3 regions of the Pseudomonas sp. MS01C9 genome follow, and region 3 is predicted to be linked to each of the others. Evidence: predicted binding sites of a transcription regulator. Region 3 holds the regulator's gene; each other region holds the start of a gene.
The links. Region 3 encodes sigma-54, which starts transcription at its own class of promoters, with help from an activator protein. Its sites were predicted from a motif close to ANTGGCATNNANNTTGCTNT; they were not measured.
Positions count from the first base shown of each region.

Region 1: the regulator sigma-54 is predicted to act here: its motif matches at 1,249-1,268, upstream of glnK (P-II family nitrogen regulator).
Region 2: the regulator sigma-54 is predicted to act here: its motif matches at 2,162-2,181, upstream of AC1M7R_RS20160 (CmpA/NrtA family ABC transporter substrate-binding protein).

Region 1 is NZ_CM177073.1:2,185,059-2,195,729, reverse strand. Features, by position in the region: gene AC1M7R_RS10210 (sensor histidine kinase) at 1-750, shown strand, start outside; gene AC1M7R_RS10205 (accessory factor UbiK family protein) at 795-1,055, opposite strand; gene glnK (P-II family nitrogen regulator) at 1,470-1,808, shown strand; gene AC1M7R_RS10195 (ammonium transporter) at 1,842-3,176, shown strand; gene AC1M7R_RS10190 (secondary thiamine-phosphate synthase enzyme YjbQ) at 3,387-3,812, shown strand; gene sutA (dormancy-specific transcriptional regulator SutA) at 3,914-4,234, shown strand; gene AC1M7R_RS10180 (HAD family hydrolase) at 4,446-5,150, opposite strand; gene xerC (tyrosine recombinase XerC) at 5,147-6,046, opposite strand; gene AC1M7R_RS10170 (DUF484 family protein) at 6,049-6,774, opposite strand; gene dapF (diaminopimelate epimerase) at 6,788-7,618, opposite strand; gene lysA (diaminopimelate decarboxylase) at 7,623-8,870, opposite strand; gene lptM (LPS translocon maturation chaperone LptM) at 8,880-9,050, opposite strand; gene cyaY (iron donor protein CyaY) at 9,263-9,595, shown strand; gene AC1M7R_RS10145 (DUF1289 domain-containing protein) at 9,600-9,818, shown strand; gene rnk (nucleoside diphosphate kinase regulator) at 10,098-10,508, shown strand; gene AC1M7R_RS10135 (class I adenylate cyclase) at 10,510-10,671, opposite strand, start outside.
Region 2 is NZ_CM177073.1:4,427,068-4,437,738, forward strand. Features, by position in the region: gene AC1M7R_RS20155 (ANTAR domain-containing response regulator) at 225-800, opposite strand; gene AC1M7R_RS20160 (CmpA/NrtA family ABC transporter substrate-binding protein) at 815-2,026, opposite strand; gene AC1M7R_RS20165 (quinone-dependent dihydroorotate dehydrogenase) at 2,269-3,288, shown strand; gene rmf (ribosome modulation factor) at 3,517-3,732, opposite strand; gene rlmKL (bifunctional 23S rRNA (guanine(2069)-N(7))-methyltransferase RlmK/23S rRNA (guanine(2445)-N(2))-methyltransferase RlmL) at 4,293-6,563, shown strand; gene AC1M7R_RS20180 (sensor domain-containing diguanylate cyclase) at 6,707-9,091, shown strand; gene dacB (D-alanyl-D-alanine carboxypeptidase/D-alanyl-D-alanine endopeptidase) at 9,156-10,622, opposite strand.
Region 3 is NZ_CM177073.1:3,441,147-3,451,817, forward strand. Features, by position in the region: gene AC1M7R_RS15565 (class II fumarate hydratase) at 1-1,167, shown strand, start outside; gene AC1M7R_RS15570 (DUF2753 family protein) at 1,195-1,635, shown strand; gene AC1M7R_RS15575 (superoxide dismutase) at 1,638-2,261, shown strand; gene AC1M7R_RS15580 (ZIP family metal transporter) at 2,281-3,171, shown strand; gene AC1M7R_RS15585 (HPr family phosphocarrier protein) at 3,401-3,676, opposite strand; gene rapZ (RNase adapter RapZ) at 3,692-4,549, opposite strand; gene ptsN (PTS IIA-like nitrogen regulatory protein PtsN) at 4,552-5,016, opposite strand; gene hpf (ribosome hibernation-promoting factor, HPF/YfiA family) at 5,029-5,337, opposite strand; gene AC1M7R_RS15605 (RNA polymerase factor sigma-54) at 5,414-6,910, opposite strand; gene lptB (LPS export ABC transporter ATP-binding protein) at 7,066-7,791, opposite strand; gene lptA (lipopolysaccharide transport periplasmic protein LptA) at 7,791-8,336, opposite strand; gene lptC (LPS export ABC transporter periplasmic protein LptC) at 8,323-8,892, opposite strand; gene AC1M7R_RS15625 (KdsC family phosphatase) at 8,900-9,424, opposite strand; gene AC1M7R_RS15630 (KpsF/GutQ family sugar-phosphate isomerase) at 9,424-10,398, opposite strand.

The DNA.
Region 1 (10,671 bases), 1.3 Mb from region 3:
GACAAGGTGCACGCATCGAAGGCGGTGGGGGTGGCCAAGGTCGTTCAACTGATGAGAGAGCATTCGGACAACCTGGGGGATTTCATCAGCCGCGATCCGAAAGGCCGCGCGCTGCCGGAATACCTTGGCATGCTGGCCGAATCGCTGGCGACCGAGCGCGAGAGCATGATCAAGGAGCTGGCCCTGCTCACCAGGAGCATCGACCACATCAAGGAGATCGTCGCCACCCAGCAGTCCTATGCCGGCAATTCCAGCGTGCTGGAGCCAGGTTCACTGAAAGAGCTGATGGAGGACGTGGTCCGCATCTGCCATGGATCCCTGGCTCGCCATGACGTGACGCTGGTCCAGGAGCTCGACGACATACCGCTGATGGCACTGGATAAGCACAAGGTGCTGCAGATACTGATCAACCTGATCAACAACGCCCGGCAGGCGCTCGAGTCGGTGACGGACCGCCCGTCACGGATCGTCCTTCGCCTGAAAGCCGTGGGTGATCAGCGGGCACGTATCGAAGTCGAGGACAACGGCGAAGGCATTGCCATGGGCAATATCGCCCATGTCTTCGAGCATGGCTTCACGACACGGGCCGACGGCCACGGTTTTGGCCTGCACAGCTGCATCCTGGCCGCGCACGAGATGGGCGGTGACCTGGCGGTGCAGAGCGCCGGTCCGGGGCAGGGGGCGCTCTTCATCCTGGAGTTGCCGATGGTGACGCTGTCGGAGCAGGCTCGGCAGGTGCTCAGTGGCTGAACGGCGAAAAGCCGATCGGGCCTGTGCCCCTTGATGCGTCTTCGTTACTCGGCCGCCGAGCCCAGCCTGGCTTCCAACTCCGCCACCTTCGCCTCCAGGCTCTCGAGGCGCGCGCGCGTGCGGGCCAGCACGACCATCTGGCTGTCGAATTCTTCCCGGCTCACCAGGTCCAGCTTGCTGAAGCCACTTTGAAGCAGGGCCTTGAGCTGGCTTTCGATTTCACTCCTGGGCAGGGGCGTGTCGCCACTCAGGAGGCGGGAGGCGTGGCCGCTCAGGGCGTCGAGGAGGTCTTTTGGCGCAAGCATGGCAGGTGTCCTGGAAACGATGACGGGCAGTGTATCACGCAGTGTCTATAGTCAATCCGCAAGCCCGGGATGCACGCTTTTCGCGCATGGGGGCGGGCGCTGTCGCACCGTTGTTGTGCGTATCGCTGCGGTTCGTGGCGTCATGCGGGCTGGCTGTGCAGGTAAGAGACTGAAATCAGAGGGTTTGGGCACAGATGGCAAGGTTTCTGCTTAGAGGCTGGTGACCCATGCACTGATGCAGTCGTTGTGACGAATGCAGTGCAGCGGACGGAGCGGGGAGCTCCGTCAGGAACGGTTAACTGGCGCTGGTCGGGCAACTTGGGCCGACGACGCGTTACAAAGCCAGGCACTGCGCTTAGACTTGAGTCGGGTTTGTTTTCCTGGGGCAAGTCCACCAATTCGGGAGAGAGTTTCATGAAGCTAGTCACTGCCATCATCAAGCCGTTCAAGTTGGACGACGTGCGCGAGTCGCTGTCCGAAATCGGCGTGCAGGGCATCACCGTTACCGAGGTCAAAGGCTTCGGCCGGCAGAAAGGCCACACCGAGCTGTATCGCGGCGCGGAATACGTGGTCGACTTCCTGCCCAAGGTGAAGATCGACGTCGCCATCGACGACAAGGATCTTGACCGGGTCATCGAGGCCATTACCAAGGCTGCCAACACCGGCAAGATTGGTGACGGAAAGATCTTTGTGGTCAATCTGGAACAGGCTATCCGCATCCGTACCGGCGAAACCGATACCGACGCCATCTAAGCCGCCAAACCCAACGCCCCAGGAGAAAACAATATGACTCTGCGTAAATTCGCAGGGCTAGGAGCCCTGTTGTCCTTCGTAATGCCTGGCCTGGCCATGGCGGAAGAAGCGGCAGCCCCCGTACTGAATTCCGGCGACACCGCCTGGATGCTGACTGCCACGATTCTCGTGCTGTTCATGACCATTCCCGGTCTGGCGCTGTTCTATGGCGGCATGGTCCGGTCGAAAAACATTCTTTCCGTGATGATGCAGTGCTTTGCCATTACCGGTCTGATCAGCATCCTGTGGGTCATCTATGGCTACAGCATCGCGTTCGACACCACCGGCATGGAGCAGGGCGTCGTCAACTTCAACTCCTTCGTCGGCGGCCTGGGCAAGGCGTTCCTGGCAGGCGTCACCCCGGCCAGCCTGACCGGTCCGGCGGCGCTGTTTCCCGAAGCGGTGTTCATCACCTTCCAGATGACGTTCGCCATCATCACTCCGGCCCTGATCGTCGGCGCCTTCGCCGAGCGGATGAAGTTCTCCGCCATGCTGATCTTCATGGGCGTGTGGTTCACCCTGGTGTATGCACCGATCGCACACATGGTCTGGTCCGGCAACGGTGGCCTGATGTGGGACTGGGGCGTGCTGGACTTCGCCGGTGGCACCGTGGTGCACATCAACGCCGGTATCGCGGGCCTGGTGGCGTGCCTGGTACTGGGCAAGCGCAAGGGCTTCCCCACCACGCCGATGGCGCCGCATAACCTGGGTTACACCCTGATGGGTGCCGCCATGCTGTGGGTCGGCTGGTTCGGCTTCAACGCCGGTTCCGCCGTCGCCGCCAACGGCACCGCCGGCATGGCCATGCTGGTGACTCAGATCGCTACCGCCGCCGCGGCGCTGGGCTGGATGTTCGCCGAGTGGATCACCCACGGCAAGCCAAGCGCACTGGGCATTGCCTCGGGCGTGGTGGCGGGTCTGGTCGCGATCACTCCGGCAGCCGGTACCGTGGGCCCGATGGGCGCCCTGGTCATCGGCCTGGCGGCAGGCGTGGTGTGCTTCTTCTGTGCAACCACCCTCAAGCGCAAGCTCGGCTACGACGACTCCCTGGATGCCTTCGGCGTGCATGGTATCGGCGGTATTCTCGGTGCGATCCTCACTGGCGTGTTCGCTGCGCCGGCCCTGGGCGGCTTCGGCACCGTCACCGATATCGGTGCGCAAGTGTGGATCCAGATCAAGGGCGTGGGTTTCACCGTGATCTACACCGCGATCGTCACCTTCATCATCCTCAAGGTTCTGGATGCGGTCATGGGGCTGCGTGTCTCCGAGGAAGAAGAGGCTGTCGGCCTGGATCTGGCCCAGCACAACGAGCGTGGCTACAACCTGTAAGCGCACGCAAAAAAATATGCCCGGCTTGCCGGGCATTTTTTTGTCTGGAATTTGTCATTGCTCAAGGAAGGGGCCGTTTTCCAGGCGCTTTTTGCCATGCAGGCGACAGGACTTTTCTACCGTCAAAGGCTTACATCGAAGGAGGAATATTAGGCTCTTTGTTTTTTCCCAGAGCGCGCTAGAATGCGCGCCGAACGTGCGGAGAACTGTATGTGGCAACAGACGCTGATTACCCTGCGGGCAAGGCCCCGGGGCTTTCACCTGGTGACGGACGAGTTGCTCGCCGGCCTGCCTGAACTCAGGGCGTGTCGTGTCGGTCTGTTGCATCTGTGGCTGCAGCACACCTCGGCCTCGTTGACCATCAACGAGAACGCCGATCCGGCGGTACGTCGAGACTTCGAACGATTTTTCAATCGGCTGATCCCACAAGGAAATGCCGACTATGAGCACAACGACGAAGGCCTGGACGACCTCCCGGCGCACTTCAAGGCCAGTGTGCTGGGATGTCAGCTCAGCCTGCCGGTAACGGACGGGCGACTGGCACTGGGCACCTGGCAAGGTGTTTATCTGGGCGAGCACCGTGATCATGGCGGTGCCCGTAAAGTCCTCGCCACCTTGTACGGTGAAGGGGCATGACCGCCGATTGCCGGTGGATGTTGAATTTTTTCTGGCAGCCTTCGACAGATGGCGAAGCTGGGCTATAACTAATCTGCTTTTCGCAAGTCATGAGGTAGAACATGAGCGACGATGATCTGGAAAACGACGACCTCGAAGTAGGTGACGAAGACGAGGCCGAAGACGGTCTGGAAGCGGCGGCTGAAGATGTGGCCGACGATGATGTTGCCGATGTCCCGGCGCCTGCCAAGGGCAAGGCCAAGGCAGCAGTATCGATCGACGAGTTGCCGAGCGTAGAGGCCAAGAACAAGGAGCGTGATGCGCTCGCCAAGGCCATGGAAGAATTCCTGGCCAGGGGCGGAAAGGTGCAGGAAGTGGAGGCCAATGTGGTCGCCGATCCGCCCAAGAAGCCCGACAACAAGTACGGCAGCCGTCCTATCTGAGCTTCTGCTTCTTGCTTGCCGAAAAAGCCCGCCGTCGTCGCGGGCTTTTTCATGGGCGCTATTGTATTTCCCGAATCAGGCGCAGTTCCTGTGTAGCGAGCTGCTCACGATAGCGGTGGCTCTGCTGGCATTGATGTTGGCTATGCCACCGCCTTCGCGAGCCAGCTCGCTCCCACGGAGGGGGAGGGTTCTGGCGACTGTGAAGCAGCGTTCAGCGCTGGCTATGCCAGCCCGCCAGCAGGCTTGGCAGTTCGGTCAGGCTGCGGATTTCGGCGTCCGGCGCATGCTCTGCATCCCAGGTCTTGCCCGCCGGGTTGAACCACACTGCGCGCAGGCCAGCCTGTTGCGCGCCGGCGATATCGTCGCCCGGGTGGTCGCCGATGTGCACGGCGGTCTGCGCAGTGGCGCCACCGCGTTGCAGGGCCTCGTAAAAGAGCCGGGCGTCAGGCTTGGCGATGCCGATGTCTTCGGCACACAGGGCGAACTTGAAGTAATCGGCCAGCCCAAGGCGGCGTACATCGGCGTTGCCGTTGGTGACCACGCCCAGGGCGAAGTGGTTGGCCAGGATCTCCAGGGTCGGTTGCACCTCGGGGAACACCTCCAGTTGATGGCGGGCGTGCAGGAAGGTCTCGAAGGCCTGGTCTGCCAGCTCGGAGGCTTGCCACTGGTCATAGCCGGCTTCTTGCAGCGCACGGAACAGCACGCGCCTGCGCAATGCACTGATGCGGTGTTTCAGGCCCGGTTCTTCGCGCAACACCTGTTCGCGGATCGTCCAGAGATGCTCCACCGGTACACCGCCCAGATTCGGTGCGTTATCGGCCAGCCATTGGCGTAAGACGGCTTCGGCGCTGGCGATCACCGGGGCGGTGTCCCACAGGGTGTCGTCCAGGTCGAAAGTGATCAGCTCGATGGTCATGATTCGTCGCCCTTGATGCGTTTGGCCCTGGGATGGGCACTGTCATAGACCGTCGCCAGGTGCTGGAAGTCCAGGTGGGTGTAGATCTGGGTGGTCTTGATGTCCGAATGGCCTAGCAGCTCCTGGACAGCGCGAAGGTCCTGGGATGACTCCAGGACATGGCTGGCGAAGGAGTGCCTGAGCATGTGCGGATGCAGATTCTGCCCCAGTTCACGTTCGCCGGCTGCCTTGACCCGCAGCTGGATCGCCCTGGGGCCGAGGCGGCGGCCCTGCTGGCTGACGAAAACGGCATCATCGGCGGGGTTGGCCAGTGCCCGTAGCGGCAGCCACAGCTCCAGGGCTTCCCGGGCCTTGCGGCCGATGGGCAGCAGGCGAGTCTTGCTGCCCTTGCCCAGCACCTGGACCATGCCGTCGGCCAGGTCCAGTTGATCGAGATTCAGCCCCGTCAGCTCCGATAGCCGCAGGCCGGAAGAATAGAACAGCTCGAGGATCGCCTGGTCCCGTCGTGCCAGGAAGTCATCCTCGACCGCTCCTTCGAGCAGTTGCAGGGCCCTGTCGGTGTCGAGGGTCTTGGGCAACCGGCGTTCGCCCTTGGGGGGCGCCAGGCCGGTGGCCGGGTCGTGATCGCACAGGCCTTCGCGATTGAGGTAGTGATACAGGCCGCGCACCGCTGACAGCAGGCGGGCCAGGCTGCGGGAGGATTGGCCCTGTTGGTGCAGGCGGGCGACCAGGCTGCGCAGGCGCTGGATGTCCAGTGCCGACCAACTGCCGACGTTCTGTTTCTGACACCAGCCCAGCACTTTTGCAAGGTCGCGACGGTAGGCTGCCAGCGTATGGGGCGACACCTGGCGCTCACTGCGCAGGTGCTCGCAGTAGGCGTCCAGCTGCCGCTCCATCATCAGCGTACCGAGCGCAGCGAGCCGGTGAACCGTGGCAGCAGCCGGCCGGTGACCTCGGCGATGTAGCTGAGGAACAGCGTGCCCACCGAGCTCTTGTAGTGCTGGGGATCGCGACTGGCGATGGCCAGAACGCCATGCACGCCCTGATGGGCAATGGCGACAACGGCGGTGGAGCCGATCTGCTTGCGCTGTTCTTCGCCGAACAGGAAGTCCAGCTCGTGTTCGCGCAGGCTGCCGCTGACGCTCTTGTTTTCAGTCAGCAAGCCACCGATGGCCGTCTGTGCGTCGGCGTGGGTCACCCAGCGACCCACCGGCATGGCGTTGTCGCTGAACAGGATGAGGCTGACAAAAGGCACCTGGAAGTCCTGGCGTAGGCTGTCTTCGACACTCATCACCAGGTCTTCGAGGGTGTTGGCGTCCATCAAGGCCAGGATCAGGCGACGGGTCTTGTCGAAGAGCCGGTCGTTGTCCCGAGCGACGTCCATCAGGTGCGAGAGACGATGGCGCATCTCGATATTGCGTTCGCGCAGGATCTTCATCTGGTGCTCCACCAGCGACACCGTATCGCCGCGTCGGTGGGGGATGCGCATCACTGAAAGCAAGTCTTCACGCTCGACGAAGTAGTCCGGGTGAGCCTCCAGATAAGCGGCCACCGCCGCGGCATCCGGAAACTGGCCAGGGGATTCGTCGGGCTGCGAGGCTGGAACCTGTGGCTTGTCGGTCATGGGTTTGGCTCATTCAAAGACGAACTTGTCCTTCGTATACGCGAACTGCCGGGCCGGTCATCATCACCGGTTGGCCGGGGCCTGCCCATTCGATGGACAGGCGCCCGCCCGGCAGGTCGATCAGCAGGGGCGAATCCATCCATCCCTGGCTGATCGCGGCGACCGCGGCGGCGCAGGCGCCGGTTCCGCAGGCCTGGGTTTCCCCGGCACCCCGTTCCCAGACGCGCAGTTGGGCGCGGTGACGGTCGATGACTTGCAGGAAACCGACGTTCACGCGCGCTGGGAAGCGCGGGTGATGCTCGATCTTCGGCCCCAGCTCATGCACCGGCGCACTGTTGATGTCGGTGACCCGGAGTACGGCATGGGGGTTGCCCATGGACACCGCGGCCAGTTCCACCGTGGCGCCATCGACTTCCAGCGGGTAGCTCAGGGCCTGGGCCGGCGCTTCGAACGGAATCTCTGACGGCTTCAGGCGCGGGGCGCCCATGTTGACGCCGATCTGGCCATCGTTGCGCACGTCCAGCTCGATGATGCCGCTCTTGGTCTCGACGCGGATCCTGCGTTTGGCGGTCAGGCGCTTGTCCAGCACGAAGCGGGCGAAGCAGCGCGCACCGTTACCGCATTGCTCCACTTCCGAGCCGTCGGCGTTGAAGATCCGATAGCGGAAATCCACATCCGGGTTGGTGGGCGCTTCGACGATCAGCAACTGGTCGAAACCGATGCCGGTGTGCCGGTCGCCCCATTGCTTGGCGTGCTTGGGCAGGATGTGCGCGTGCTGGCTGACCAGGTCGAGGACCATGAAATCGTTGCCCAGGCCGTGCATCTTGGTGAAACGCAGCAGCATGGTCTTACTCCGGCAGCAGGCTTTCGCCGGCGAACAGCTCGGCTATCGTCTCGCGGCGACGTACTTCGAATGCCTGATCACCGTCCACCAGCACCTCGGCGCAACGGCCCCGGGTGTTGTAGTTGGAACTCATGACAAACCCGTAGGCTCCGGCCGAATGCACGGCCAGCAGATCCCCTTCCTGCAATGCCAGTTCCCGGCCCTTGGCCAGGAAGTCGCCGGTTTCGCAGATCGGCCCGACGATATCGTAGCCGCGTGGGGCGGTATCGCGTGGGCGAACCGCGGACACGTCCATCCAGGCCTGGTACAGCGCCGGGCGGATCAGGTCGTTCATGGCCGCGTCGACGATGGCGAAGTCCTTGTGCTCGGTGTGCTTGAGGTATTCGACCTGGGTCAGCAGCACGCCGGCGTTGGCCACGATGTACCGGCCAGGCTCGAACATCAGTGCCAGATCGCGGCCTTCGAGGCGCTCGCGCACGGCCTTGATGTAGTCGGCCACCAAGGGCGGCTCTTCGTCGCGGTAGCGCACGCCGACACCGCCGCCCAGGTCGATATGGCGCAGGTAGATGCCGCAGTCGCCGAGGCGGTCGACCAATGCCAGCAGGCGGTCGAGGGCATCGATGAAGGGCTCCAGGGTGGTCAGCTGCGAGCCGATGTGGCAGTCGACGCCCAGCACTTCCAGGTTCGGCAGTTGGGCGGCGCGCACGTACACGTCTTCGGCGTCGGCAATGGCGATGCCGAACTTGTTTTCCTTCAGGCCGGTGGAGATGTACGGGTGGGTGCCGGCGTCGACGTCCGGGTTCACGCGCAGGGAAATCGGCGCGCGCACACCCAGTTCGGCGGCGACAAGCTGCAAGCGTTCGAGCTCGTCGGTGGATTCGATGTTGAAGCAGTGCACGCCGACTTCCAGGGCGCGGCGCATGTCTTCGCGGGTCTTGCCGACGCCGGAGAACACGATCTTGTCGGCACTGCCGCCTGCGGCCAGGACGCGTTCGAGCTCGCCACCGGAGACGATGTCGAAGCCGGCGCCCAGGCGTGCCAGGACGTTGAGCACGCCCAGGTTGGAGTTGGCCTTGACGGCGAAGCACACCAGGTGCGGCATGCCGACGAGGGCGTCGGCGAAGGTCCGGTATTGCGCTTCTATGTGGGCACGGGAATAGACATAGGTCGGCGTGCCGAAACGTTCGGCGATCGCAGACAGGGCAACCCCTTCCGCGAACAGCTCCCCGCCACGGTAGTTAAAAGCGTCCATGGCAATCCCTTAGTAAGTGGTCTGGGTGTCGTGGGAGTGGGACCTGGATTGTGACGACTTGGCCTGCTCTTCGGGAGACTTGCTGTCGTCGGGCAGGTACAGCGGACCTTTTTGACCACAGGCTGTCACAAGGCAGGCAACCGCGACGAGCGCAGCAAGGGAAGAGATCAGGCGCTTCATGGCGAAATCCTTGAAAATGCGTTAATTGCGCCGGAGTATACCGGCCACCCGGCGGCTTGCCTATGCAACGGGCCTCCCGTCCGGCGGGGCTGGCGCCGTTATCGATTGCGGTGGCTGCGGTTGTCGTTGGTCGGTATATCCTTTGCAATCGTCGGGAAGCGCCCGTATCTTGCGGCGCTTGAGCATAAGCAGACATTTTCGAGGTTGCCGCAATGAGTTTGACTGAAGCCCGTTTCCACGATCTGGTCGATGCGACCCAGCAAACCCTGGAGGATGTATTCGAAGACAGCGAGCTGGATATCGACCTGGAAAGCTCCGCCGGCGTGCTGACTGTCAAGTTCGAAAACGGTACCCAATTGATTTTCAGTCGCCAGGAGCCACTGCGCCAGCTTTGGCTGGCGGCGGTCTCGGGTGGCTTCCACTTCGACTACGACGAGGAGAGCGGGCGCTGGCTGTGCGACAAGAGCGAAGAGCAACTGGGCGAGATGCTCGAACGCATCGTCAAGCAGCAGGCTGGTGTGGAATTCGACTTCGAAGGCCTGTGATCGCGTGAACCAGACTGCCCCGGTTCGGCCACCCAAGCCGCTCTACAGCAACGTCAGCCCCGCCGTGCCGTCGCCGTGCATCAGCCTTTGTCGACTTGACGAGCAAAAGGTCTGCCTCGGATGCTTTCGTCATGTGGAGGATATCCGCGAGTGGCGCTCGGCCGATGATGAGCGGCGGCGGGTCATCTGTGCCGAGGCGGCCAGGCGCAAACCTCAGGTGTAACCATCCGTGGCGAGGGGATTTATCCCCGCTGGTTGCCAAGCAGCCCGAAAGACTGAACGCAGCCAGGCAGGTCGATCGGGCAGGCAAGTTCAGGGCTGCACAGCCCAGATGGGATAAATCCTCACGCCACAGTTGGGTGTGCCAGCCCCCCGACTTGTATATTTATTGAGCTGTGTTAGTGTCCGGCTATGCCTCACCTTGCCGAGGCCCGTGAAAACCCCGTCTTCCTGTGGCGGGGTTTTGCTTTTTTCGTGCAGAAGAAAGGAGTCTGCCTGGATCATGACCGCACCTTCCATCACCCTTACCCGCCTGGACGTTCAGCGTCTGGAGCGTCTGATCGACAGCCTGGACGAAACGCTCCCGGGCGTGATCGCGTTGCAGACCGAACTGGATCGCGCCGAGACCCTGGTGGGCCATGAAGACGTGCCCGCCGACGTCGTGACGATGAATTCGCGTGTGCATTGCCGCGAGGAAGGCAGCGGCAAGGACTATCGCCTGACGCTGGTCTATCCACAGGACGCGAATGCCGATGAAGGCAAGGTCTCGATCCTGGCGCCGGTAGGCAGCGCGCTGCTGGGCCTGAAGGTGGGCCAGCACATCGACTGGCCGGCGCCGGGCGGCAAGACCCTGAAGCTGACATTGCTGGCCGTGGAATACCAGCCCGAAGCGGGCGGCGATTTCCACCTCTGATTCAGACCAGGGTCAGCGCCTCGTTCAGGGCGCGTTCCAGGTCGGCCTTGTAGCGCAGGTACAGATTGCTCGAGCAGGCACCGTCACCCACCAGGCCCGAGAGGTCCAGGTCGGTGATGTAGCAGCGATAGCGTTCGGCCTCGCGGCGCTGGCCGACGATTTC
Region 2 (10,671 bases), 990 kb from region 3:
GCAGGGTGTGCGACGTCTTTGTCGTAGGTGGGCAACCGCCGTTGGCTACCGGTGAGATTGCTTAAGCGAGATCTGTGCCAACAGGAGGGATTGGGCTGAGGACTATCGCGAGCCAGCTCGCTCCCACAGAGGGGCTGGGGTGAACACAATATCTGTGGATACCCCGGATCAACTGTGGGAGCGAGCTGGCTTGCGATGGCGCCAGGCCAGGTGCTTCAAGGTTTTCAGCCCAGCAGCTCATTCATCGCGATGATCTGCTCCGCCACCTGGATCAGCTTCTGCTGGCGGCTCATGGCCTGGCGGCGCATCAGGGTGTAGGCCTGTTCCTCATTGCAGGCTTTCATCTTCATCAGCATGCCCTTGGCCAGTTCGATGCGCTTGCGTTCGGCCAGTTGCTGGTCCCGTGCCAGGAGCTGGGCCCGCAGGGCCTGGTCGCTTTCGAAGCGGGCCATGGCCACGTCGAGGATCGGCTGCAGGCGCGCGGCGTGGATGCCTTCGACGATATAGGCGCTTACGCCGGACTTGATCGCCTGGCGCATCACATCCGGGTCGTGCTCGTCGGTGAACATGACGATCGGTCGTGGCTGGTCGCGGCTGACCAGCACCACTTGTTCCATGACGTCTCGTCCCGGTGACTCGGTATCGATCAGGATGACATCCGGACGCACTGTTTCGACGCGTTCCGGCAAGTCGATGGTCAGCCCGGATTCGTCGATGACGTCGAATCCGGCCTCCGTCAGGGCAGCCTTGAGGCGCCCGACCTTTTTCGCGGTGTCGTTGATCAGCAGGATACGCAACATGGTCGAGGCTCCTGTCAGCGGCTGGCGAGAAGGGGAGCCGCATCGCTCAAGGCGTGCAGTTTGAAGCCACGGGCATACCCGGCCGGATCGGAACCGTCCCAGCGGATGCCGTCGATCAACTGGCTGCTGCGCATGTCCTGGCGTGGGGACGCGATGCCCAGCGCCGCACAGGCCTCATGGTACAGCTCGAGCTGTTGGACCTCCCGCGCCACGGCGAGGTAATCCGGGTCTTCGCGCAGCAGCCCCCAACGCCGGAACTGAGTCATGAACCACATGCCGTCGGACAGGTACGGCACGTTCACCTCGCCGTTGCCGTGGAAGCGCATGGCGTGGGGATCCTGCCAGCTGTTGCCCAGGCCGTCGGCATAGATGCCGAGCAGGCGGGGCTCGATGCAGTCCAGCGGTGCGTCGAGGTACTCGGGCGCGCTCAGCAGTTGCGCGGTGCTGCGACGGTTCTCGGTACTCTGTTCGATGAATCGGCTGGCTTCGAGGACAGCCATTACCAAGGCCCGCGCGGTATTGGGGTACTGCTCCACGAATGCTCGGGTGCAACCCAGGACCTTTTCCGGATGATCGGGCCAGATGGTCTGGGTGGTCGCCAGGGTGAAGCCCAGGTTCTGCTTCACCGCGCTGGCACACCAGGGTTCGCCGACGCAGAGGCCATCGATGCGCCCGGCCTGCAGGTGGGCGATCATCTGTGGCGGCGGGACCACCACGCTGTCGACGTCCGACAAGGGGTGGATGCCTTGGGCGGCGAGCCAGTAATAAAGCCACATCGCATGGGTGCCGGTGGGGAAAGTCTGGGCGAAGGTCAGTTTCGTGCGAGTTTGGTGCACATGGCGTTCCAGTGCCTCAGGACTGGTCACACCCAGGGCCTGCAGGCCATGGGAAAGGTTGATGCTCTGGCCGTTCTGGTTCAGGCCCATCAGTACGGCCATGTCGGTCGGCGCGACGCCACCGATACCCAGGTGTACGGCGTAGACCAGGCCGTACAGGCTGTGGGCCGCGTCGATTTCACCGCTGACCAGCTTGTCCCGCAAGTTGGCCCAGGACGCCTGGCGCTTGAGGTTCAAGGTCAGGCCGTAGGGTTGGGCGAACCCCTGGGTAGCGGCCACCACGACCGGGGCGCAATCGCTCAGGGCCATGAAGCCGAGATCGAGCACGCTTTTTTCCGGTGCATCGCTGCCATTGACCCAGGCCAGGGGAGTGGCTGGAACTTCATTCATCGGGCATCACCTTCCACATGAAAAAGCGCCGTACCCGGGCTGCTGACAGAGCAGTGCCGGATGACGACGCCATTGTCCTCTTTAAACAGTGTGGCACTCATTCCGCCGTTGGTATGAGCGCCGATGACCGAAAAGGGTGCAAGGCATATGCCATCGGTGCTGTTTTATGCAGGCGCCTCGCTGAACCGGCGCTGCGCGGCTATAATCGCCGCCTCATTTTGTCGCCCGAGTCAAAGCCGCCCATGTACACCCTGGCCCGTGAACTGCTGTTCAAACTTTCCCCGGAAACCTCCCACGACCTGTCCCTGGATCTGATCGGCGCGGGCGGGCGCCTGGGCCTCAATGGCCTGTTGTGCAAGGCGCCGGCGAAGTTGCCGGTGACCGTGATGGGGCTGCAGTTCCCCAACCCCGTCGGCCTGGCGGCAGGGCTGGACAAGAATGGCGCGGCCATCGACGGATTCGCGCAACTGGGATTCGGTTTCGTGGAAATCGGCACTGTCACGCCACGGCCGCAACCAGGCAACCCCAAGCCCCGGCTCTTCCGCCTGCCCCAGGCCGAGGCGATCATCAACCGCATGGGTTTCAACAACCTCGGCGTCGATCATCTGCTGGCCCGCGTGGCGGCGGCCAAGTACAAGGGCGTGCTGGGCATCAATATCGGCAAGAACTTCGACACCCCGGTGGAACGTGCCGTCGACGATTACCTGATCTGCCTGGACAAGGTCTACGCCCACGCCAGCTATGTCACCGTCAACGTCAGCTCGCCCAACACCCCGGGCCTGCGCAGCCTGCAATTCGGTGACTCGCTCAAGCAGCTGTTGGCCGACCTGGCCCGGCGTCGCGCTGAGCTGGCGACGATTCATGGCCGGCATGTTCCCCTGGCGATCAAGATTGCCCCGGACATGAGCGACGAGGAGACCGTACAAGTGGCCCAGGCCCTGATGGAGACCGGAATGGACGCCGTGATCGCCACCAACACGACGCTGGGGCGTGAAGGTGTCCAGGGGCTGGAGCACGGTGACGAGGCGGGCGGGCTGTCCGGCGCGCCAGTGCGCGACAAGAGCACCCATACGGTGAAGGTACTGGCCGCCGAACTGGCCGGACGGCTGCCGATCATCGCCGCGGGCGGGATCACGGAAGGCCGCCACGCCGCCGAAAAAATCACCGCGGGGGCGAGCCTGGTGCAGATCTATTCGGGCTTTATCTACAAAGGCCCGGCGCTGATTCGTGAATCGGTGGATGCCATCGCGGCGTTGCGTTGATTGATCTCTGAAACCCACTGCGGCGAAGGGATTTATTGTGGTGAGTCGATCTATCCGTGGCGAGGAGATAGATCCCCTCGCCACAAGGGCGTTTGCCACAGGAAGCCGGGCATTAAAAAGGGCTCCTCGAAGGAGCCCCTGGGCCGTAGCCCGCCGTCCGGATGGGACGCGCGTGGTTAAATCGTTGTGAGTATCAGATTGTCGAGTTCTTGAGTGTTAAGCCCTGTGTCAGCCGACGGCGTGAAGTTCGTTGAGTCTGTGGATACCCGCAGTGCCGGTCATACCGTCCCAGTTGTCGCCACGTCCTTCTCGCCAGCCATTGATCCAGGCTTGACGTACCGACGGTAGAGTAAAGGGGCAAAGCTCACGGGATTTACCACCAACGCCATATTGGTAACCGCGTAAAAATGCTCTTTCCAACGGATCACGCTTAAGTCTTCTCATAGGGTGTTGCCCTCACTTGTTGACTGTTGCTTAGCGTCGACCTCTATCGAGGCCGGGGCAGAATCATTCTGCCGTTGGTGGCTCGTTGCCGGCGTGACGAGCCAAGGTGTTGGCGCCGTTGCGACGTCAACCTGTGTTGAGTTCTAACCAAAGCGTCACATGGATGGAATGATCGTTTTGTCATAAGCACGTAACAATAAAGATGTTAGGGAGATAAGTAACATGATGTTCGTTGACCGCTTTTGAGCAAGACCCCTGTATGATCGGCCCTGCGTGGAAGGGGCTATCCTGTTGCGAATGAGAATGTCCTCGTACGGCCGTCGGGTACTATTCGACGAAAGGGACGCGTTTTCCCCGATTTGTTCCACAGAATTTTTTATCTGCCCCCGCATCTAAGCTTTTTTAACTCGAGCGGCGAGGGCGGAACGGCACATTCTCGTGCCGCCGGGTGCTCTGGACCTGTACGAAAAGCCACTGTGCAGGCCCAGGTGAAAAGCACCTGATTGAACCCGACAGGCAATGCGTTGCCTGTCCACTTAGCCAAAGGCTCTGGAATTCCAATGTCCGATCGTTTCGAACTCTTCCTCACCTGCCCCAAGGGCCTAGAAGGCCTGCTGCTCGAGGAAGCCGTCGGGCTTGGCCTTGAAGAGGCGCGCGAGCACACCTCGGCCGTGCGCGGCATGGCCAACATGGAAACCGCCTATCGCCTGTGCCTGTGGTCGCGCCTGGCCAACCGCGTGTTGCTGGTGCTCAAGCGCTTTGCCATGAAGAGCGCCGACGACCTGTACCACGGCGTGCTGGATGTAGACTGGCAGGATCACATGCTGGCCGATGGCACCCTGGCGGTGGAGTTCAGCGGTCATGGTTCGGGCATCGATAACACCCACTTCGGCGCGCTGAAGGTCAAGGATGCCATCGTCGACAAGCTGCGCACGCCTGCGGGGGAGCGGCCATCCATCGACAAGCTCAATCCGGACCTGCGCATCCACCTGCGCCTGGATCGCGGTGAAGCGATCCTCTCCCTGGACCTGTCCGGCCACAGCCTGCACCAGCGCGGCTACCGCTTGCAGCAGGGCGCTGCGCCGCTCAAGGAAAACCTCGCGGCGGCCATTCTGATCCGGGCCGGGTGGCCGCGTATCGCCGCCGAAGGCGGGGCGCTGGCCGACCCCATGTGCGGCGTGGGCACGTTCCTGGTGGAAGCCGGGATGATCGCCACCGACATGGCGCCGAACCTGCGCCGTCAGCAGTGGGGCTTCACTGCGTGGCTGGGCCATGTGCCGGCGTTGTGGAAAAAACTCCATGAAGAAGCCACCGCCCGCGCCGCTGCCGGGCTGGCCAGGCCACCGTTGTGGATTCGCGGCTACGAAGCCGATCCACGACTGATCCAGCCGGGCCGCAACAACGTTGAGCGTGCCGGCCTGAGCGAGTGGATCAAGATCTACCAGGGCGAGGTCGCCACGTTCGAGCCGCGGCCGGACCAGAACCAGAAAGGCCTGGTGATCTGCAACCCGCCCTATGGCGAGCGCCTGGGCGACGAGGCCAGCTTGCTGTATCTCTACCAGAACCTTGGCGAGCGTCTGCGCCAGGCTTGCCTGAACTGGGAGGCGGCGGTGTTCACCGGTGCCCCGGACCTGGGCAAGCGCATGGGGATCCGCAGCCACAAGCAGTATTCCTTCTGGAACGGCGCCTTGCCGTGCAAATTGCTGCTGATCAAGGTGCTGCCCGACCAGTTCGTCACCGGCGAGCGCCGCACCCCGGAACAGCGCCAGGCGGAGCGCGAGCAAGCCCTTGCCGAGCAGGATCAGGCCCCGGCTACGCCGCAAGAGCGTCAGTACAACAAGAACGGCAACCCGATCAAACCGGCCCCGGCCCCGGTGGTCGAACTGGCCCGGTTGAGCGAAGGCGGGCAGATGTTCGCCAACCGCCTGCAAAAGAACCTCAAGCAGTTGGGCAAATGGGCCAAGCGCGAAGGCGTGGACTGCTACCGGGTCTACGATGCCGACATGCCGGAATATTCCATGGCCATCGATCTGTATCACGACTGGGTGCACGTCCAGGAATACGCCGCGCCCAAGTCCATCGACCCGGAAAAGGCTTCGGCCCGGCTGTTCGATGCCCTGGCGGCCATTCCCCAGGCGTTGAACATCGACAAGAGTCATGTAGTGATCAAGCGCCGCGAACGCCAGAGCGGCACCCGGCAGTACGAACGCCAGAGTACCCAGGGCAAGTTCACCGAGGTCAACGAGGGAGGCGTGAAGCTGTTGGTCAACCTCACCGACTACCTGGACACCGGCCTGTTCCTCGATCATCGTCCGATGCGCCTGCGGATCCAGAAGGAAGCCGCCGGCAAGCGCTTCCTCAACCTGTTCTGCTACACCGCCACCGCCAGCGTCCATGCCGCCAAGGGCGGTGCCCGGAGCACCACCAGCGTCGATCTGTCGAAAACCTACCTGGACTGGGCGCGGCGCAACCTGTCCCTCAACGGTTTCTCCGACAAGAACCGGCTGGAGCAGGGCGATGTCATGACCTGGCTGCAGGACTGCCGCGATGAATACGACCTGATCTTCATCGACCCTCCAACCTTCTCCAACTCCAAGCGCATGGAAGGCGTGTTCGACGTGCAGCGTGACCATGTCCAGTTGCTGGATCTGGCCATGGCCCGCCTGGCACCGGGCGGCGTGCTGTACTTCTCCAACAATTTCCGCAAGTTCCAACTCGAGGACAATCTTGGCGAGCGCTACGCGGTGGAGGAAATCACCGCCAGCACCATCGACCCGGATTTCGCCCGCAACGGAAAAATCCACCGCGCCTGGAAGATCATGGCACGTTGAAATTTCCGGATTGGATCCACGAAGCCTTGTAATTCAAGGCTTCCAGCCGTTTTTAGTGCTGGTCAAAGTGATGGCTAATAGCTATAACTAAGCCTGTGGCCAGGGCTGTAACGATGCCTGCCCCCTTTCTTCGAGTTGGCGTTATGGCATTGCATCCGGTACGTCCCAGGATCCTGGGCTTTATCAGCGAAGATGTCTCGGCCTGGCTGGTGGCTTCACTGGTCTTCGTGGCGGGCACTTGCATGACCGGTTTGCTGACCTGGGCGATGACCAATCTGTTCAACCAGCAACTGCGCCAACGCTTCGAGCTGCAGGCCGAGGAACGGTTCAGCCGCATCGAGGAACGCTTCCAGGACCAGGAGCAGCGTCTCGATAGCCTCAGACGCTTCTTTGCCAATTCATCGGGCGTCTCCAGCGACGAATTCCACGGCTACGCCGAGGCGCTGTTGCGCCGTACCCAGGCTTTCGGCTGGGCGCCTCGGGTGACCGGGGCCGAGCGGCAGGCGTTCGAGCTTCAGGCGCGGGAGGAGGGGCTGGATGCATTTTCCATTCGTGAGGCGGATGGTAGCGGCGGCTTGCGACCCGCTGCCGAACGGGGCGAGTACGTGCCTGTCCTGTACATCCAGAGCCAACCGTCCTTCGTCTCGCCATTGGGCCTGGATCTATTGTCTGACCCATCGCGTCGGGCGGTCCTTGAACAGGCGCGCCAGCGCGATGCCCTGGCGGTCTCGCAGCCCCTGGATCTGCTGGGAGGCGATCCGGCCTTCGCCCGTGGCGTCTTGCTGGTTGCCCCGGTGACCAGGGCAGCATCCAGGGAGCCGTTCGGTTACGTGGTGGCTGCCATCAGCATGCGCCGCCTGGTGGGTGACGGCTTGCCGGCGTCCAACCATGAAAACCTCTCCATGCGCGTCCTGGACCTGTCCGGCGATGTCCGGGAAGAAGTGCTGTTCGATTCCCCGGAGCCGCCCGGTGACAGCGATTTATCGGCGGTTCGCCTGTTGCGCCTTGGGGATCGAGACTATCGGGTAGAACTGCGGCCCAGCCGGATCTTCCTGTCGGCCAACCATTCCTCGGTATCGAGCCTGGTGGTGTTGGGCGGCCTGCTCAGTTTCCTGCTCAGCGCCCTGCTCTATGTATTGGTGAGCCAGCGGCAGCGGGCGCTGACGCTGGTGGAACAACGTACCCGGGAACTGCGTGCCCGAGAGCAGGAACTGCGCGGGACCCACAGCCAGCTGCGCGGTGTGCTGGATGCCGCGACCCAGGTGGCGATCATCGCCACGGACCTGCGAGGTGTCATCACCACGTTCAACGCCGGGGCCGAGCACATGCTGGGCTACCAGAGCAGCGAGGTCCTGCAGAGCATGACCCTCGAGAGCCTGCACGTTCCGCGTGAGCTCCAGGCACGGGCGGCCCAACTCGCCTCGCGCTATGGCAAGCCGATACCCACCTGCCATGCGATGCTGCTGGAGAGCGGCGAGCGTGGCGGACAGCAGGCCCGTGAGTGGACCCTGGTGCGCCGCGACGGCAGCCACCTGACAGTGAACATGCTGGCCACGCCGATGCTTGACGACCAGGGGCTGTGGGTCGGCCACCTGGCGATCTGTATCGATATCACCGAGCGCAAGCGTGTCCATGAGGCACTGGCGGCCAGGGATATGCTGCTCAAAAAGCTCAGCGCCCACGTCCCCGGCGGTATCTACCAGTTCAAGATGGACTTCAACGGCCGCTTCAGCGTGATTTATGCCAGCGACGGGATCCGCGACATCTATGAGCTGGCGCCCGATGTGCTGGTCCAGAACGCGGAGGCGGTATTTTCACGCATCCATCCGTTGGACAGTGCCCGGGTCCGGGCTTCGATCCGCACCTCGGCCGATACCCTGAGCCCCTGGCGCGAAGAGTATCGGGTGCAACTGCCGCAGCGGGGGCTGCGTTGGGTACGCGGCGAGGCGACGCCCGAACAGTTGCCGGGCGGTGGCGTGCTCTGGCATGGCTACATCTCGGATATTTCCGATCTCAAGCGCGTGGAGGAGGAACTGCGGGCCCTGTCAGTGACCGATGCCCTGACCGGTATCCGCAACCGGCGTTATTTCCAGGAGCGCCTGACTTCGGAAATGACGCGGGTCGAACGCGGCTCCGGCGACCTCTCGGTCATCATGCTGGACATCGACCACTTCAAACGCATCAACGACCAGCACGGCCATGCTGTAGGCGATCGGGTGTTGCAGGCGGTCTGCCTGCGCATTACCCAGCGCCTGCGGCGTACCGACGTCTTCTGTCGCCTGGGTGGGGAAGAGTTCGTGGTGCTGTGTCCGGATACCGACGGTGAAAGCGCCCATGCGCTGGCCATCGGGTTGTGGGAAGGGCTGCGAAATGCGCCCATCGAGGATGTCGGTGTGATTACCGCCAGCTTCGGCATTGCCAGTTGGCGTGCCGGAGAAGGGGCGGATGCGTTGCTGTTGCGGGCCGACTCAGGGGTCTATGCGGCCAAGCAGGCCGGGCGGGACCGGGTCGAGGCACAACTGGAGTAGCGACTGTCGGAAGCCGCCGATCCAGTGGGGGCGAGCTGGCTCGCTCCCACTGTGGGTCGATGGGTTACAGCACCGAAGCCGTCTGCGGCAGTTTCGGCTGGCGGTACAGGTCCAGCAGCACCTGGTCCAGCACCGAGGACGCACCCCACGGCTTCGGATCGTTGAGGATCGCTACTACCGCCCAGGTATTGCCGTTGACGTCCCGGCTGTAGCCGGCGATGGCTCGGACGGTGTTCAGGGTGCCTGTCTTGACATGGGCCTCACCGGCCATGGCGGTGGTCTTGAGGCGCTTGCGCATGGTCCCGTCGGTGCCGACGATGGGCATCGAGCTGATGAACTCCGCCGAATACGGGCTGCGCCACGCCGCTTGCAGCATCGCTGCCATTTCCCGGGCGCTCACCCGTTCGGCGCGAGACAGCCCGGAACCGTTTTCCATCACCAGGTGCGGCGCGGTGATGCCTTTCTTGGCCAGCCATTGGCGCACCACGCGTTGCGCGGCCTTGGCGTCGTCACCGTCGGCTTCGTTGCGAAACTGCGCGCCCAGGCTCAGGAACAGTTGCTGGGCCATGGTGTTGTTACTGTATTTGTTGATGTCGCGGATGATTTCCGCCAGGTCCGGCGAGAACGCCCGGGCCAGTACCTTGGCATTGTTTGGCGTCGAGGCCAGGCGATCCTGGCCTTGGATGCTGCCACCCAGTTCTTTCCAGATCGCCCGCACCGCGCCGGCGGTATAGGTGGCGTGATCCAGCAGCGACAGATAGGTCTGGGAGCTGCAACCGTCACCGAGTTGGCCGCTGACGGTCACGTTCACGCTGCCGTCCGCTTGCGGCACCGGGTTGTAGCGCACGTTGCCGGCGCACTGCTTGCCGTTGACGGCCTTGACCTGGTTATCGATACGGATGCTGGCGATGGGCGGTTCCACCGACACCAGCACCCGCCCGCCGTCATTGCGTGCCACGAAGCGCAGGGCCTTGAGGTTGACCAGCAAGGAGTCGGGCTTGACCAGGAAAGGCTTGTTCTCGTCGTTGCCGTCGTCGTTGAACTCGGGCAGTTGCGGCTGGATGAAGAAGCCGCGGTCCAGCACCAGGTCACCCGTGACCTGCTGCACACCGTTGGCCCGCAGGTCGCGCATCAGCAACCAGAGCTTTTCCATGTTCAGCTTGGGGTCACCGCCGCCCTTGAGGTACAGGTTGCCGTTGAGGATGCCGCCGTTGAGGGTGCCGTCGGTGTAGAACTCGGTTTTCCACTGGTGGTTGGGGCCGAGCATTTCCAGCGCCGCGTAGGTGGTCACCAGCTTCATGGTGGAGGCAGGATTGACCGAAACGTCGGCGTTATAAAGGGTCGGCGTGCCAGGGCCGTTGAGCGGCACCAGTACCAGGGACAGGGCGTTGTCCTGCAGCTTGCTGGCCTTGAGGGCCTTTTGCACGTTGGGCGACAGGGCGGTATTGATGGTGGCGGCGCTGGTGTAGGCAGGAAGGGCCAGGGGAAGAAGAAGGCTGGCCAGAAGCAGTGGACGCAAAGACTTGATCATTTGAAATAAAACCCTGCGGGCGAGGGGGAAAAAACGAGGACATGAAAAT
Region 3 (10,671 bases):
AAAGCCATCGTCGATGCGGCCCAAGGGCTGCTCGAAGGTCATTTCATGGATCACTTCCCGGTGGATATCTTCCAGACCGGCTCCGGCACCAGTTCCAACATGAACGCCAACGAAGTGATCGCCACCCTCGCCAGCCGGCTGCTGGGAGAGACGGTCAATCCTAACGACCACGTCAACTGCGGGCAGAGCAGTAACGACATCATTCCCACCTGCATTCATGTCAGCGCCGCACTGGCCTTGCATGAGCAGTTGTTGCCGGCGCTGACACATCTTGTCCAGGTGATCGAGCGCAAGGCGGTGGCGGTTCATCCGTTCATCAAGACCGGTCGCACCCACCTGATGGATGCGATGCCGGTCCGCCTGAGCCAGGTGCTGGAGGGATGGGCGCAGCAGTTGAAAGCCAATATCGGCCATCTGCAGGACCTGCTGCCAAGCCTGCAGGCCCTGGCCCAGGGGGGCACTGCGGTGGGGACCGGGGTCAATGCCCACCCTCGCTTCGCCGAGCTGTTCAGCCAGCAGCTGACCTTGCTGACCCAGGTGCAATTCACTCCTGGCAAGAACCTGTTCGCCCTGATCGGTTCCCAGGACACCGCGGTGGCGGTTTCCGGGCAACTCAAGACCACGGCGGTGTCGTTGATGAAAATCGCCAACGACTTGCGCTGGATGAATTCCGGGCCCCTGGCTGGCCTGGGCGAGATCGAACTGGAGGGCTTGCAGCCGGGCTCCTCTATCATGCCCGGCAAGGTCAACCCGGTGATTGCGGAAGCCACCGCGATGGTCGCGACCCAGGTGATCGGCAACGACACGGTGATCACCGTGGCCGGCCAGTCGGGCAACTTCGAACTGAATGTGATGTTGCCGATCATCGCTCAGAACCTGCTGAGCAGCATCGCCTTGATGGCCAATGTCAGCCGGTTGCTGGCGGACAAGGCCATTGCCACCTTCAAGGTCAACGAGGCCAGGCTCAAGGAGGCGTTGTCGCGCAACCCGATCCTGGTTACAGCATTGAACCCGATCATCGGTTACCAGAAAGCCGCGCAAATCGCCAAGACGGCTTATCAACAAGGCCGCCCGGTCATCGATGTCGCCCTGGAACACACCGACCTGTCGCGTAGCGAACTGGAGGTCTTGCTGGACCCCGAGAAGCTCACGGCGGGCGGTGTGTAATTCCGATCCCTGTGTGGAGGACTCATCATGGAGCACTGGAAACGCACGATCGAACGAGCCAATCGTCATTTCATGCTGGGCGAACTGGTGGATGCCCGCGAAGCCTACCTGCAAGCCCTGGCCCTGGCGCAGGTGCTGTATGAGCGCTGGCCTGACGCCGACGAGGCCGTGGCCGCCTGCGTCGTCTCCCACCACAACCTGGCGGACTTGCACCTGCGCCTGAACCAGCCAGAGGAAAGCGCCGAATACTTGTGCGCCATCCATCAACGGTTGCTGCAGACCCTGCAGGACGAGCGCATGCCGACAGCGCTGCGTGCGGCCGCGATGCGCCAGAGCCACAGGACTTATGTCGAACTGCTGGGTTTCATCAGTGAACATGGCGAGTACCCCCGCACCCAACGGTTGCTCCAAAGCAAAGACACATCACTCTTGCACCGCAATGCCCCTCTTCATTATGGAGTTCATTGAAAATGGCTTTTACCTTGCCTGCGCTGCCTTACGCCTACGATGCCCTGGAGCCGCACATCGATGCGAAAACCATGGAGATCCACTACACGAAACACCACCAGACCTATATCAATAACCTCAACGCCGCGGTGGAGGGCAGCGAGTACGCCCAATGGCCCATCGAAAAACTGCTGGCCAGCGTGGAGCAGTTGCCGCAGAACCTGCGGGCGGCGGTGATCAATCAGGGCGGTGGCCATGCCAACCATTCCCTGTTCTGGGAAGTGATGTCCCCCGAGGGTGGCGGTCAACCGGACGGTGCGCTTGGCGCAGCGATCGAGACACAGCTGGGGGGCCTGGAGCGATTCAAGGAAGCGTTCACCAAGGCTGCGTTGAGCCGCTTCGGCAGCGGCTGGGCCTGGCTGAGCGTGACCCCGCAGAAGGCCCTGGTGGTGGAAAGCAGCGCCAACCAGGACAGCCCGCTGATGAACGGCAATACGCCGATCCTGGGCCTGGACGTGTGGGAGCACGCGTACTACCTGCTGTACCAGAACCGTCGGCCGGAATACATCAACGCTTTCTACAACGTGATCAACTGGCCTGAAGTCGCCCGGCGCTATCAGGCGGCGCTGGCATCGAGTCCTTCATGAACCCCCTCCAAGGCTGACTATGGATACTCAAACACTGGCGATTGGAAGCGGACGGATGTTCCGCTATGCCTTGGGGTCATTGCTGTTGTTGACCGGGATGACGTTGCTGGCGGCCCAGGGCCTGGCGTGGCTGGACCTGGAGGCCAGGTTGCTGCGAGCCCTTCAAGGCGGCGGACTCTGTGCCTTGGGCACCGCGCTCGGGGCCGTGCCGGTGCTGGTCATCCGGCGTATGCCCCGGGCCGTGAGCGATTCGCTGCTGGGCTTCGGTGCCGGGGTGATGCTCGCTGCCACGGCGTTTTCGCTGATCGTGCCGGGCATTGCCGCAGCGGAGCAATTGGGGTTCACGCCTTGGGCCGCCAGTGGCCTTATCTGTTTTGGCATTCTGTCGGGGGCGTTCGGGCTGTACCTGGTGGACCGCAAGGTCTCGGCCAGCCCCGAGAGGCTGGTGGCAGCGCCAGGACGTCCGATCATCGCGCCGCGGATCTGGTTGTTCGTGTTCGCCATCATCGCCCACAACATTCCAGAAGGCATGGCGGTGGGCGTGTCGGCCGGGGGCGGCATGCCCGATGCCGACAGCCTGGCGATGGGCATCGCCTTGCAGGATGTCCCCGAAGGACTGGTGATCGCGCTGGTGCTGGCCACGGCGGGCATGTCGCGGGTCAAGGCGTTCCTGATTGGCGCGGCGTCTGGGCTGGTCGAGCCGGTGTTCGCGCTACTGTGCGCCTGGTTGGTGAGCCTGGCCGAGATGCTCTTGCCCCTGGGTCTGGCGTTGGCGGCAGGGGCGATGCTGCTGGTGGTGACCCACGAAGTCATTCCCGAATCCCGTCGCAATGGTCACGAGAAACTGGCGAGCCTGGGATTGTTGGTGGGGTTTTGCCTGATGATGGTGCTGGATACGGCGCTGGCGTGACAGGGGGAACCTGCGGGGCAGGTAGGTGGGGCAGGGATCAATCAGTGGTGGCCGGAATCAATCGGTGGCGAGGCGATTTATCCCCGCTGGGCTGCGAAGCAGTCCTGATATCTGTCACCGCCGAGCATCAGGTCGACTGAGCTCTTTTTGGGGCTGCTTCGCAACCCGGCGGGGCAGTGCGACGATTCGCTAAATCCACTCACCAGCGGATCCCTCACCATAGGGGGGACTATTCCCCTTCGTCGAAGTAGTTGTTGATCAGGGCAACCAGCGCATCCATCGCTTCCTGGGCCTTTTCACCTTCCGTGCTCAGATGGATCCTGGTGCCTTTGCCCGCAGCCAGCATCATCATCGCCATGATGCTCTTGCCATCGACAGTTGACTCTGGCGTGCGCCCGACCCTGATCGTGGTATCTGGAAACTTACCCGCGACACCCACGAATTTCGCTGACGCGCGGGCATGCAAACCCAATTTATTAATGATTTCAATTTCCTGAGCAGGCATCGCGATGTGAATCCTTTAGCTGAGGTCGCGGTGGCGAACCTGGACATTCTTCAGGGTGGGTTGCAGGAGACGACCCAGGCGCTCGGTCAGGTAGACGGAACGATGATGACCACCGGTGCAGCCGATGGCGATGGTCACATAGGCGCGATTGCTCGCGGCGAAGCGGGGCAGCCACTTAAGCAGGTAGGCAGAGATGTCCTGGAACATGTCCTCGACATCCGGCTGGGCGGCCAGGTAGTCGATCACCGGCTGGTCCAGCCCGGACTGCTCGCGCAGTTCCGGTTTCCAGTAGGGATTGGGCAGGCAGCGCACATCGAATACCAGGTCGGCGTCCACCGGCATGCCGCGCTTGAACCCGAACGACTCGAGCAAAAACGCCGTGCCCGGCTCGGGCTGGTTCAGCAGGCGCAGCTTGATGGTGTCATGCAACTGATACAGGTTCAGGTGCGTGGTGTTGACCTTCAGGTCCGCCAGGTCGGCGATCGGCCCCAGCAACTGGCTTTCGTCGTGGATGGCTTCGGCCAGGGAGCGATTGGCATTGCTCAGTGGGTGGCGCCGACGGGTTTCGGAAAAGCGCTTGAGCAACGTTTCTTCATCGGCGTCCAGGTACAGCACGTCGCACTGGATGTGCTTGTTGCGAACTTCCTCGAGCAGCTCAGGGAAACGCGACAGGTGGCTGGGCAGGTTGCGTGCATCGATGGAGACCGCCACCAGCGGCTGCGCCAGCTCGGTATGGATCAGGGCCCGCTCGGCCAGCTCCGGCAGCAGCCCGGCCGGCAGGTTGTCGATGCAGTAGTAGCCATTGTCTTCGAGCACGTTGAGGGCTGTGCTTTTACCGGAGCCGGAACGGCCACTGACGATGATCAGGCGCATGTTCAATGACCGTTCTGTTCGTCCAGGACAACCTGATACAAGGCTTCGTTGCTCGGTGCGCTGCGCAGTTTGTCACGCACTTCCTTGCGGTCCAGCATGCTGGCGATCTGGCGCAGCAGTTCGAGGTGCGCGTCTGTGGCGGCTTCCGGGACCAGCAGCACGAACAGCAGGTCGACCGGTGCGCCGTCGATGGCGTCGAAATCGATGGGGGCTTCAAGGTGCAACAGCGCACTGATCGGTGCGGCACAACCCTTGAGGCGGCAGTGGGGAATGGCGATGCCGTTGCCGAAACCGGTGGAACCGAGTTTCTCACGGGCAACCAGGGCCTCGAAGACGTCCTGCATTTCCAGATCCCCGACTTCACGGTGGATCAGGTTGGCAATTTGTTCGAGGGCTTTCTTTTTACTGCCACCCGGCGCGTTCACCTGGGAACGGCCGGGGGTCAGGATGGTTTCTAGTCGGATCATGGATTGGGGGGATTAACGACCGGTTGCGCCCTGGAGGAGGCTCTGGGTCTTTTCCTTATGCTTTTTGAGTTGGCGATCCAGCTTGTCGGTCAGCAGGTCAATCGCGGCATACATGTCGTCATGCGACGCGTTGGCAACGACTTCTCCGCCGGGGATATGCAGCGTGGCTTCGATTTTCTGCAGAAGCTTCTCGACCGTCATGATGACTTGCACGTTGGTGATCTTGTCGAAATGCCCTTCGAGTTTCTTGAGCTTGAGCTCGACGTACTCGCGCAGAGGCTTGGTCACTTCCAGTTGGTGTCCACTGATGTTGACTTGCATACAGCTTCTCCTTCGTTGCCAGTGCATAAAGCGGCAGGCAGAAATGCCTGCCACTGGAACGCTGTGGCGTGGCCTGTTACATCAACCGCTTGCGTTCGCTCGAAGGCGCGATCCCGAGGGATTCACGGTATTTGGCGACGGTACGGCGGGCCACCTGAATGCCTTGTGCCTCCAGTAAACCAGCGATCTTGCTGTCACTCAACGGCTTTTTCTGATTTTCCGCTGCCACCAGTTTCTTGATGATCGCGCGGATGGCCGTGGACGAGCATTCGCCGCCTTCGGAGGTGCTGACGTGGCTGGAGAAAAAGTATTTCAGTTCATAGATACCCCGTGGGGTATGCATGAATTTCTGTGTGGTCACCCGGGAAATCGTCGATTCGTGCATGCCCACCGCCTCGGCGATGTCATGCAGGACCAACGGCTTCATCGCTTCGTCGCCGTAGTCCAGGAAACCGCGCTGATGTTCGACGATCTGGGTGGCAACCTTCATCAGGGTCTCGTTGCGGCTCTGCAGGCTCTTGATGAACCAGCGCGCCTCCTGCAACTGGTTGCGCATGAAGGTGTTGTCGGCGCTGGTGTCGGCGCGCCTCACGAATCCGGCGTACTGGGCATTGACCCGCAGCTTGGGGACCGCTTCCTGGTTCAGCTCCACCAGCCAGCGATCGTTGTGCTTGCGCACGATCACGTCGGGGACTACGTATTCTGGCTCGGTAGCCTCGATCTGCGAGCCTGGACGCGGGTTCAGGCTCTGGACCAGTTCGATCACCTGGCGCAGTTCATCTTCCTTGAGTTTCATGCGCCGCATCAACTGGCTGTAGTCACGGCCGCCCAGCAAGTCGATGTAGTCGCTGACCAGTCGCTTGGCTTCGGCCAGCCAAGGGGTCTTGGCGGGCAACTGACGCAGCTGCAGCAACAGGCATTCGCCCAGGTTGCGGGCGCCGATGCCGGCCGGTTCGAACTGCTGGATGCGATGCAGAACGGCTTCGATCTCATCCAGCTCGATGTCCAGCTCGGGGTCGAAGGCCTCGAGGATTTCTTCGAGGGTCTCGTCCAGGTAACCCTGGTTGTTGATGCAGTCGATCAGGGTCACCGCGATCAGGCGATCGGTATCGGACATCGGCGCCAGGTTCAGCTGCCACAAGAGATGGCTTTGCAGGCTCTCGCCGGCGGACGTACGGGTGGTGAAGTCCCACTCGTCGTCATCGCTGCTGGGCAGGCTGCTGGCGCTGGTCTGGTAGACATCTTCCCAGGCCGTGTCCACGGGGAGGTCGTTGGGGATGCGTTCGTTCCATTCGCCATCCTCCAGGTTATCCACCGTGGGGGCGGACTCCTCCTGATAGGACGGTTCCTGGATCTCGGTACTGGTTTTCTGTTCGACGTTGTCGGCCAGTGGGTCGGAGTTATCGAAGTCGTCGCCTTCTTCCTGGCGTTCGAGCATCGGATTGGACTCCAGGGCCTCCTGGATTTCCTGTTGCAGGTCCAGGGTCGACAATTGGAGCAGGCGGATGGCCTGTTGCAGCTGCGGTGTCATCGTCAGCTGCTGGCCCATTCTCAAGACTAGCGATGGTTTCATGGCAGGGGCTTAACACCTTATTCGCCGGCGCACATGCGCCATCCACTACATGGCGCCGGAGCGCCAAACCTTAAGCAAATTATATGCCTGAAACTGAAGTGTTTGCCTAGCAATAAAATTAGCGGTGCCGGGCCAATTTGCCAGGCACCTTGTGCTTACAAGCGGAACTCATGACCCAGATACACTTCCTTGACCAGTTCGTTGGCCAGGATGGTGGTAGCGTCGCCTTCGGCGATCAGCTGCCCATCATTGACGATGTAGGCGGTTTCACAGATGTCCAGGGTCTCGCGCACGTTGTGGTCGGTGATCAGTACGCCGATCCCCTTGGCCTTGAGGTGGTGGATGATCTGTTTGATGTCGCCTACCGAAATCGGGTCCACGCCGGCGAACGGTTCGTCGAGCAGGATGAATTTCGGTGAGGTGGCCAGGGCGCGGGCGATTTCCACCCGGCGTCGTTCGCCACCGGACAGGCTCATGCCCAGGTTGTCGCGGATGTGGCTGATGTGGAATTCCTGCAACAGGCTCTCCAGCTCCTGGCGGCGGCCTGCCTTGTCGAGGTCCTTGCGGGTCTCGAGGATCGCCATGATGTTGTCGGCGACCGACAGCTTGCGGAAGATCGACGCTTCCTGCGGCAGATAGCCGATGCCGGCTTTCGCCCGACCATGCATGGGCTGGTGGCTGACGTCCAGGTCGTCGATCAGTACGCGGCCCTGATCGGCCTGGACCAGGCCGACGATCATGTAGAAGCAGGTGGTCTTTCCTGCGCCGTTGGGGCCAAGCAGGCCGACGATCTGCCCGCTATCGATGGACAGGCTGACATCACGCACGACCTGGCGGCCCTTGTAGCTCTTGGCCAGGTGCTGAGCTTTCAGAGTTGCCATTACTGGGCCTTCTGCTCGGTTTTCTTTTTCGGCTGGATGACCATGTCGATCCGTGGGCGCTGCTCGGTCACCTTGTTACCGGTGGCGCGACCCGCGCTGGCGAGTTTCTTGTTCGTGTCGTAGACGATCTTTTCGCCCTGGGTGGTGTTGCCATCCTTGTCGATGACCTTGGCTCGGTCGATCAGCACGACGCGGTCCTGGGAGGCATGGTACTGGATGGTCACGCCGTAGCCCTGGACAGGCTTGGTGTCGCCCGCGGTCTGCAGCTGTTCGAAATAGGCCAGGTTGCCCACCGAGGTCACCACGTCGATATCCCCGGACTGGGTGCGGGTGATGGTCACGGTATTGCCGGTCACCTTCATCGAACCCTGGGTAATGATCACGTCACCCTTGTAGGTGGCCACGCCATTCTTGTCGTCCAGCTGGGCGTCGTCGGCCTGGATGCGGATAGGCTGATCGCGGTCGTTGGGGAGGGACCAGGCGCTCGCGCTTCCCAGTGCTGCGCCCAGACTGAGCAAAATAGGGAGGGTTTTAGCGAGCTTCATACTGTCCTCTTACGTTCGATAGCAGGTGTATCCTGCTTTCCTTCAGATACGCTTTCATTCCAGTGCCGGTCGACACACCGCCGGCGCCGTCGATTCTAACGGGTTGCTCGGTCTGCGCATATTCTTGCTGCGGGAACACTGTCATCCGGCTGCTGGTGATGATGGTCGTACGGTTCTTCTCATCGGTGCGAGCCACGCGTACCGAATCGATGAGCTCCACTTCGGTGCCGCCGGAATTGACTTCGGCACGCTTGCTTTGCACATGCCACGGGAAATCGGTGCCACGAAACATGTTCAGGTCCGGCGTGGTCACCAGCGTGATGTCGGTGGCCTTGACGTGATCGACCTTGTCGGCCGTCATTTCGTATTGCACCTTGCCATCGGGCAGGTACTGAAGGGTGTGCGTGTTGGTCGCATACCAGTCGATCTTTTCCTCGACCTGGGCCGCAGGCTGGTCGAGGAAGCGTTCCGGGCTGATGTTCCAATAGCCCACCGCCGCGAAAATCGCCGCGATACAGCCGAACACCACGATGGTGCGAATCTTCTTGCTCAGCATAAATGGCTCACAGGTACGCGGCGTTGGCCGCTTCGAGGCGGCCCTGGGCGCGCAGGATCAGTTCACAGAATTCACGGGCCGCGCCTTCGCCGCCCCGTGCCGTGGTGACGCCGTGGGCATGCTCACGTACGAAGCTGGCCGCGTTGGCCACCGCCATGCCCAGGCCGACCCGACGGATCACCGGCAGGTCCGGCAGGTCGTCACCGAGGTAGGCCACCTGTTCATAGCTTAGGTTGAGTTGGCCCAGAAGCTCGTCCAGCACCACCAGTTTGTCCTCGCGTCCCTGGTATAGATGGGGGATGCCGAGGTTCTTCGCGCGTCGCTCGACCACCGGGGTCTTGCGGCCACTGATGATGGCGGTCTGCACGCCGGCGGCCATCAGCATCTTGATGCCTTGGCCGTCGAGCGTATTGAAGGTCTTGAATTCGCTGCCATCTTCCAGGAAGTACAGGCGGCCATCGGTGAGCACGCCGTCAACGTCGAAAACGGCGAGCTTGATATCTTTACCGCGTTGCAGCAGGTCGGTCGTCATTACATTACTCCGGCACGCAGCAGGTCGGACAGATTGAAGGCGCCGATCGGGCGGTCCTCGTCATCCACGACCACCAGTGCATTGATCCTGTGGTCTTCCATGATCTTCAAGGCTTCGGCGGCGAGCATGTCGGCGCGGGCCGTCTTGCCGTGGAGGGTCATGACCTCATCGATAGTGGCATTGCGGATGTCGATGGCGCGGTCAAGGGTGCGGCGCAGGTCGCCGTCAGTGAAGACTCCGGCGAGCTTGCCGTCGGCTTCGAGAATCACCGTCATGCCAAGCCCTTTGCGGGTCATTTCCATGAGAGCGTCCTTGAGGAGCGTACCGCGCTGGACTCGAGGCAGCTCTTCCCCGGCGTGCATCACGTTTTCGACTTTCAGCAACAGGCGACGGCCCAGGGCGCCGCCGGGATGGGAGAACGCGAAATCCTCGGCGGTGAAGCCCCTGGCCTCCAGCAAGGCCACGGCCAGGGCGTCACCCATGACCAGCGCCGCGGTGGTGGAGGAGGTCGGGGCAAGGTTCAACGGGCAGGCTTCGTGCTCGACATGCACGTTGAGGTTCACCTCGGCGGCCTTGGCCAGGGGCGAAGCCGGATTGCCGGTGATGCTGATCATCTGGATGCCAAGGCGCTTGATCAGCGGCAACAGCGTGAGGATTTCATTGGTCGAGCCCGAGTTGGACAGGGCCAGGATGACATCGTCCCGGGTGATCATGCCCATGTCGCCGTGGCTGGCCTCGGCCGGGTGGACGAAAAATGCCGTGGTGCCGGTGCTGGCCAGGGTGGCGGCGATCTTGTTGCCGATATGTCCGGACTTGCCCATGCCGACCACGACGACGCGGCCCTTGCTGGCCAGAATCATCTCGCAGGCGCGTACGAAATCAGCGTCGATATGGGGCAGCAAGCCTTGCACGGCTTCGAGCTCGAGGCGGATGGTACGTTGTGCCGATTGAATCAGGTCGCTGGATTGGCTCATGTCAGAAATCGTATAGCCCGATGAAAAGGCGGCGATTATAGCGGCAATGAACAATTCACTCACGCTAGTTCGTCACGCTTTATGCGAAGACCTCGCCAGGTTTGTCATAAACCTGGGGCTTCTACCTTAATCCACGCTTAACCGCAGGGGGGTAACCCTTGGGCGCTTGGGTGTTGCAGTGCTATAGTTCGCCGCCGATTCGAATGCCCGGCAGTACCGGCATCTGGCCGGCTGGCCAGGGCATCCGGATGTGAGGCTGCATCGCAAGGAGTT